DNA from 2 places in the Paenibacillus sp. JL3B1040 genome. Region 2 is predicted to be linked to the other one. Evidence: predicted binding sites of a transcription regulator. Region 2 holds the regulator's gene; the other holds the start of a gene.
The links. The regulator NrdR, encoded in region 2, represses ribonucleotide reductase genes. The targets are predictions, from matches to a motif close to AACACNATATATNGTGTT.
Positions count from the first base shown of each region.

Region 1: ACZF99_RS09715 (adenosylcobalamin-dependent ribonucleoside-diphosphate reductase) is a predicted target of NrdR. The motif match lies at 1,852-1,869, and genes of this name have one in related genera.

Region 1 covers NZ_CM169317.1:2,191,927-2,195,339, reverse strand. The annotation lists gene ACZF99_RS09715 (adenosylcobalamin-dependent ribonucleoside-diphosphate reductase) at 1-1,676, opposite strand, end outside; gene ACZF99_RS09710 (DEAD/DEAH box helicase) at 2,330-3,413, shown strand, end outside.
Region 2 covers NZ_CM169317.1:1,769,866-1,773,278, forward strand. The annotation lists gene coaE (dephospho-CoA kinase) at 1-140, shown strand, start outside; gene ACZF99_RS07855 (lytic transglycosylase domain-containing protein) at 137-700, shown strand; gene ACZF99_RS07860 (alpha/beta-type small acid-soluble spore protein) at 776-997, opposite strand; gene nrdR (transcriptional regulator NrdR) at 1,133-1,603, shown strand; gene ACZF99_RS07870 (phosphate ABC transporter substrate-binding protein) at 1,790-2,749, shown strand; gene pstC (phosphate ABC transporter permease subunit PstC) at 2,837-3,413, shown strand, end outside.

The DNA of each region.
Region 1 (3,413 bases), 420 kb from region 2:
TCCATCCACGCTTGCGCGATCGGTACGAACTGCTCGTCGAAGCCGAGACGGCTTTGACGGTAATATTTGAAGGCGAAATACGGTTCGATCCCGGTCGAGGTACCGACCATCGTTCCGGTGCTGCCGGTCGGCGCTTGGGTGATGATCGTGACGTTGCGGACGCCTTTCGTGCGAACCGCTTCGCCTACTTCCGGATACACTTCCGTCATTACTTTCATAAAGCCGCTTTGCAAATATTTGTCCGCTTCGAAGGCCGGGAACGAACCTTTCTCTTCCGCGATGTCCGCGGACGCGAGGTAGGCTTCCTTGGCGATGAAGCCATATAATTTATCGAGGAATTCCAGCGATTCCGGGCTGCCGTAACGGATGTTCAGCTTGATCATCAGCTCGGCCAGACCCATCGTCCCGAGGCCGACGCGGCGCTCTTTCTTCTGGTTCTTCTCGTTTTCTTCAAAATGATAAGGCGTTTTGTTGATGACGTTATCCAGGAAACGGACCGAATAACGCGTCGTTGTCGCAAGATCGTCCCAAGCGACGTCGTGGTTCTCTTCGTCGTAGAACTTGGACAGGTTCATCGCCGACAGGTTGCAGACGCCCCAGCCCGGCAAGCCTTGCTCGCCGCACGGATTCGTACAGATAATCGGGTTAAAATACCAGCTGTTGGACATTTGGTTGTAGTATTCCATGAACACCACGCCCGGCTCGGCGGATTTCCAGGCCGATTCGATGATCGTGTGCCAGATCTCGCGCGCCTTCACGGTTCGGTAATGGATGACTTTGCGCCCATCCGCTTTCCACTTATCGAGGTCGCCGTCCCACACTTCGTTGTAGTCCTCGTAAGTCGTGTCCGGGAACACCAGCTCCCAATCGAGATCTTTCTTGACGGCTTCCATAAAGCCGTTGCTCACGCAGACCGACAGGTTGGCGTTCGTCACCTGGCCCATTGTTTGCTTGACGGTGATGAAATCGAGCACGTCCGGATGCCAGTCGTTGATCATCAGCATCAGCGCGCCGCGGCGGCTGCCGCCCTGCTCGATCAAGCCGGTGGTGTAGCTGAACAAGCCGCCCCAGGATACGGCACCGCTCGAAGAGCCGTTTACGCCTTTCACGACCGCACGGCGCGGACGCAGGGAGCTCAGGTTGATGCCTACGCCGCCGCCGCGGGCCATGATCTCGGTCATTTCCGACAGAGTTTCCATGATGCCGCCGCGGCTGTCTTTTGGCGACGGAATCACGTAGCAGTTGAATAAGGTCAGTTCGTCGCTGGCGCCGGCGCCCGCTGCGATCCGTCCGCCCGGGACCAGCTTCCAATCGTCCAGAATATAGCGGAACTTCTCTTCCCATTCCTGCTGCAGCTCCGGCGTTTCCTCGACGGAAGCCATCGCTTGGGCCAGGCGGTCCCACATTTCTTCAGGGGTTTTCTCGATATTGAGGGTCAGTTTCTCCACGTCGGATTCGACCAGCTCGCCCCGGCGAGTCTTCACCGTTACCTTGCGGCCTTCGCGGGCAACGACTTCCCCGACTTCCTTCGTCGGGAATTTCGGATCGTCCTTCGTCAGAACGAGGACGACGTCGCCGACTTTGGCATGGCTGGGGTCCGCGTCTTTCCAGGCGTACCGGTCCAAGAAGATTTTTTCGCTTAGCCCCTCAAGGCGCTGTTTCTGCACAGTTTTCAAAGAAAACACCCTCCTAAAAGTTTGGTTCAGAGATCCATCCATATATCGGTCATTCGCGCTGATTTCAAAAGCCGAAATTAGGCGAAAAAAACGAAAAAAGCGCTGTTTCAAACGAAAATACGCCCGCTTGAAAACCGCCGCGCACACGCTATAAACGGTATTATCATATGTATAAATCACAATATATTGTGTGCGAATACCATTATACTATACAATATCTCGTTGTCACAGGTGGACAGGTTGAAATTTTAGGCTTAATTCCGAATGCGGCTCGCCCAAACACCCGTTTGCTCCGATTCTCTCTATTTTTTGGACCTAAATCTATGAAACCGCCATGTAACCATTTCCAAATCAAGCGGGGTTTGGCTCTTGGATTATTGCGCGGCTGCTTTGAACGATTATCCCTTTCGATAAGGTGAAGCGGAAGGGAGCGAGTTAAAGTGGACCGAACTAACCACAGACCACAGGTCTCAAATCCCGGTCTTCAGATCACAGAATTCGCTCCTTCCCTGTGAACTGATTCAACGGGATAATGGTGCAAAATGCCCGGCAAAATAGGATTAGGCCAATGCTCCCCTCCTCTCAAAAGTTATGAACTCCTCCTTTTTCGTCCATACTACACCTACGACGCACCGAAAGGGAGGTTTTACATCATGAATCCTCATCCCCCCGGCCCTTCCAATCCGGCCGAACCGCCGGAATTGAATTCGCGGATCCCGATCGAATTTGACCGGAATTGGTTCAGCGAACTGGAAACGAGGCATGAAAAAGGCGGCCCCTGGGACGATTGGAAGCTGTTTAACCTTGCCCTTGAGGCTGAAACCGCTTCGCTCGTCACGAGCTTTGAGGAAATGCAGTGCTTGAAGCATCTGCAAAGCGTCACCCCGCTGCCGCACCAAACCGAAACGGCCCGCAAGGTCTTGTTCGAAATGCGCGGACGCGCCATTCTGGCCGACGAGGTCGGCCTCGGCAAAACGATCGAAGCCGGCTTGATTTTAAAGGAATATATCGTGCGCGGATTGGTGAAGAAGGCGTTGATTCTCGTGCCGGCTTCCCTGGTGCTGCAATGGGTCCGGGAGTTGAACCAGAAGTTCGGCATACCGGCCGTGGCTCAGAAAAAAGAGCATTCCTGGCACAACGACGTCGTTGTCGCTTCCATGGACACGGCCAAACGCGACCCGCATAAGAATATTTTGCTAAACAACGAATACGATCTGGTCATCGTCGATGAGGCCCATAAGCTGAAGAACAAGAAAACGACCAATTATCAGTTCATGCTGCAGCTAAGGAAAAAATATTGCCTCCTCCTGACCGCCACCCCGGTGCAAAACGACCTGGGCGAGCTGTTCAACCTGATCACGCTGCTCAAGCCGGGCCAACTGGGCGGGCAAAGCGAATTTGCCGCCAACTTCGTTGTCGACAAACGGCTGCCGAAGAACGAGGATCAGCTCAAGGACGAGCTGGCCAAGGTCATGATCCGCAACCGGCGCGGCGACGGCGAGCTGGAGTTCACGAAGCGGATCGTCCGCAACATCAACGTGGAATTATCCCAAGAAGAGAAGAATCTGTACGACGGAGTTACTTCCTTCATTAAAGATCAATATAACGCCGCCGCCGGCGACCTGAACAGCATGCTGTCGCTCGTCACCCTGCAGCGCGAGGTGTGCAGCAGCCGCGACGCCGTGTTCGTCACGCTGGTCAACCTGTCGAAGAAGCTGGCTCCCGACTCCCCGATCC
Region 2 (3,413 bases):
AAGCGGAGCAGCGGCTGGGCGCCCAGACGGATATCGAATTAAAAAAGGAGAGGGCGGATATATTGATTGATAACAGCGGTGGACTTGACGAGACGGAGCGGCAGATTGACGTCTTTTGGCGGGATAAGGGACTAGGATGAGGTGGCTACGTAAAAAAAGAGTCCTGCTTCTGCTGTTCATCGGTTTCACGATCCTGATTTTTTTTAATTCCGCATGGCTTTCGTTATTTTATCCGATTTATTATAAAGAAGAAATTCGGTTGCATTCCAAAAACAACGGCTTGGATCCGTTTATCGTCGCGGCGATTATCAAGGTAGAGAGCAATTATAAAGCGGGGGCGGAGTCGCGGAAAGGTGCGCTCGGCATTATGCAGATCATGCCGGACACGGCGGAATGGGTGATCTCCAAGGCGAAGCTGCCCGAGACGACGCTGGAAGAAATCCGCAATGAGACGGAGATGAATATTCGAATCGGTACTTGGTACCTCGGATCGCTGTCCGATCAGTTCGATGGCAACCCGATCGCCATGATCGCCGCTTATAACGCCGGACCGACCCATGTGAAGAACTGGTTGAAAAGCGGGCGTTGGGACGGGCGGCTGGAGACGGCCCAAGACATTCCTTTTGGCGAAACCCGACATTACGTACAGCGGGTCTCCCATTACTACCAGCAGTACCTGAAGATTTACGACGAGTTTTAGGCGGTTCTTTCACGAAAAATAAAAGGAAGCATTGGCTGGCTAAGCGCCACCCCAATGCTTCCTTCGGTGATCGGATTATTTGAATTGACCTGCCAGCTGTTGTTCAGCCAAGGTCACCAGACGTTTCGTAATGAAACCACCGATCGAACCGTTTTCGTAAGAAGTCAGGTTACCAGCATATCCGTCTTGTGGGAAAGAGATGCCAAGCTCCTGAGCGATTTCGTATTTCATTTGATCCAAAGCTCCGGAAGCTTGTCTAACCACCAGGTCGTTCGAAGAGTTATTATTTTGGGCCATGATTGTTCACCTCCTTGTGGTTGGTAACAGTATTATGTGCCGCACTATCAACTTCAATCCGATAAATTTATAGTAATTTATTGCCATGAGGGAACAGGGCTGTTATGACGGCATATTGAGGGGAGGTGCTCTAGTTTGAAATGTCCGTATTGCGATTATTTGGGGACCAAAGTGCTGGATTCGAGGCCGGCCAACGAGAACCGCTCGATCCGCCGCCGCCGCGAGTGCGAGAAATGCAGCCGGCGATTCACGACATTTGAAATGGTGGAGGAAATGCCGCTGATCGTCATCAAGAAGGGGGGAAGCCGAGAGGAATTCAGCCGGGAAAAAATGCTGCGGGGCTTGATTCGGGCCTGCGAGAAACGCCCGGTCTCCGTGGAACAGCTGGAGTCGATCGTATCCGAAGTGGAACGCTCCCTGAGGCATTCGGCCAACGCGGAAGTCGAAAGCCGGGAGATTGGCGAACTGGTGATGGAGCAGCTGTATCCGGTGGATGAGGTGGCTTATGTCCGTTTTGCTTCGGTATACCGCCAATTTAAGGATATCAACATGTTTATGAAAGAACTGAAAGGCCTGCTGTCCAAAAATACGGGGGTCACGGAATAGCTTTACTAATAAAGGGAGAACTCTTCGCCGGGCGGCGGGGAGTTTTTTTTATTATTTTGCAAAGACTAACAAAACCGAGGAGATTTGTCCCTTCATTTTACACAAAGTTTACAAAACGAAAACACAGGATTGATCTTCGCTTTCTATAATCAAATTGTAAATCAAATAAGGGGGATACCTAAGACAATGAAAAAGAGTATGCTATTGGTTTTGACTTTGGTGTTAAGCTTAACGCTGGCGGCCTGCGGTCAAAACAACAACGCAGCACAAAACAACACGGCCGGAACGAACGGCGGCACTACGGATGAAGCGTCCGCGAACAACGGCGGAAATGCGGCGACGACGGACTTGTCCGGATCGATCCTGGCTGTAGGTTCCTCGGCGTTGCAACCTTTGGTAGACCAAGTTTCGAAAAAATTTATGGATCAAAACCCTAACGTTTCTATACAAGTCCAAGGCGGAGGCAGCGGTACCGGGCTGACGCAAGTTTCCGGAGGTCAGGCGGACATCGGGAACTCCGACGTTTTTGCGGAAGAGAAGCTGGAAGCCGCTCAAGCCGGCGAACTGGTTGATCATCAGGTCGCTGTCGTAGCAATGGCCGCCGTTGTGAACCCGGACATTACCGTCGACAATTTGACGAAGGACCAACTGGTGCAAATTTTCACTGGCAAAGTAACGAACTGGAAAGACCTTGGCGGTCCGGATCAAGCGATCCAAATCGTAAACCGTCCGTCGAGTTCCGGGACGCGCGCGACGTTCGAGAAGTACGCGCTCGGAGTCAAAACGGAAGACCTGCAAGGTTCAATCCAAGAGGATTCCTCCGGTACGGTTAAGAAGCTTGTTGGCGAAACGCCGGGAGCCATCGGATATCTTGCCTTGTCTTACCTCGACGATTCCGTGAAAGTCGTGAAATACGAAGGCGTCGATGCAACGGAAGAGAACGTAGCGAACGGGACTTATCCGGTATGGGCCTACGAGCACATGTATACAAAAGGCGAGCCGAATGAAGTCGTCAAAGCGTTCCTGGACTACATGGTTTCTCCCGATGTCCAAGGCGACAACGGCGACGTTGTAGAGCTCGGTTATATTCCGATCAGCAAAATGCAAGTCCAACGCGATGTTGAGGGCAACATCACGCAGAAATAACGAGCAGGACTCGATAACATCATATCGGCACGGCAAGAGGCGGATGGTTCTGCCTCTTTCTGTGCTGTTATTAAAGGGAGAGGTTTCATGGCTCAGTCCGGCGGAAGAAAAAAAATACAACCGCATATCATCGAGGAATGGACCGGCAAGATCTATGCGTCGTTTTGCATCGTGCTGCTGGTGGTCACGATCTTCTCGATGGTTTATTTTGTTGCAACTAAGGGGTTAAGCACCTTTTTTCAAGACGGGATCGCATTTGGCGAAATATTCGGCAGCACGAGTTGGAAACCGGATGGGGAACCTCCGTTATTCGGCGCCTTACCGTTTATCTTGGGGTCGTTCAGCACCTCGATTTTGGCGGCGCTGATCGCGGCCCCGCTCGGCATTTGCGCAGCTTTGTTCATGGTCGAAATCATGCCGAAGTTCGGTAAAAAATATCTGCAGCCGGTCATCGAACTGCTGGCCGGGATTCCTTCGGTCGTTTATGGTTTTGTGGGGCTTAGCGTCATCGTCCCTTTGTATCGGGAACTTTTTCCGGGACAAGGTCTTGGTATCTTGGCCGGAGCGACCGTGTTGTCGATTATGATTTTGCCGACGATCACTTCGATTGCCACCGATGCGCTGGCTGCCCTGCCTCCCGGTTTGAAAGAAGGTTCTTACGCAC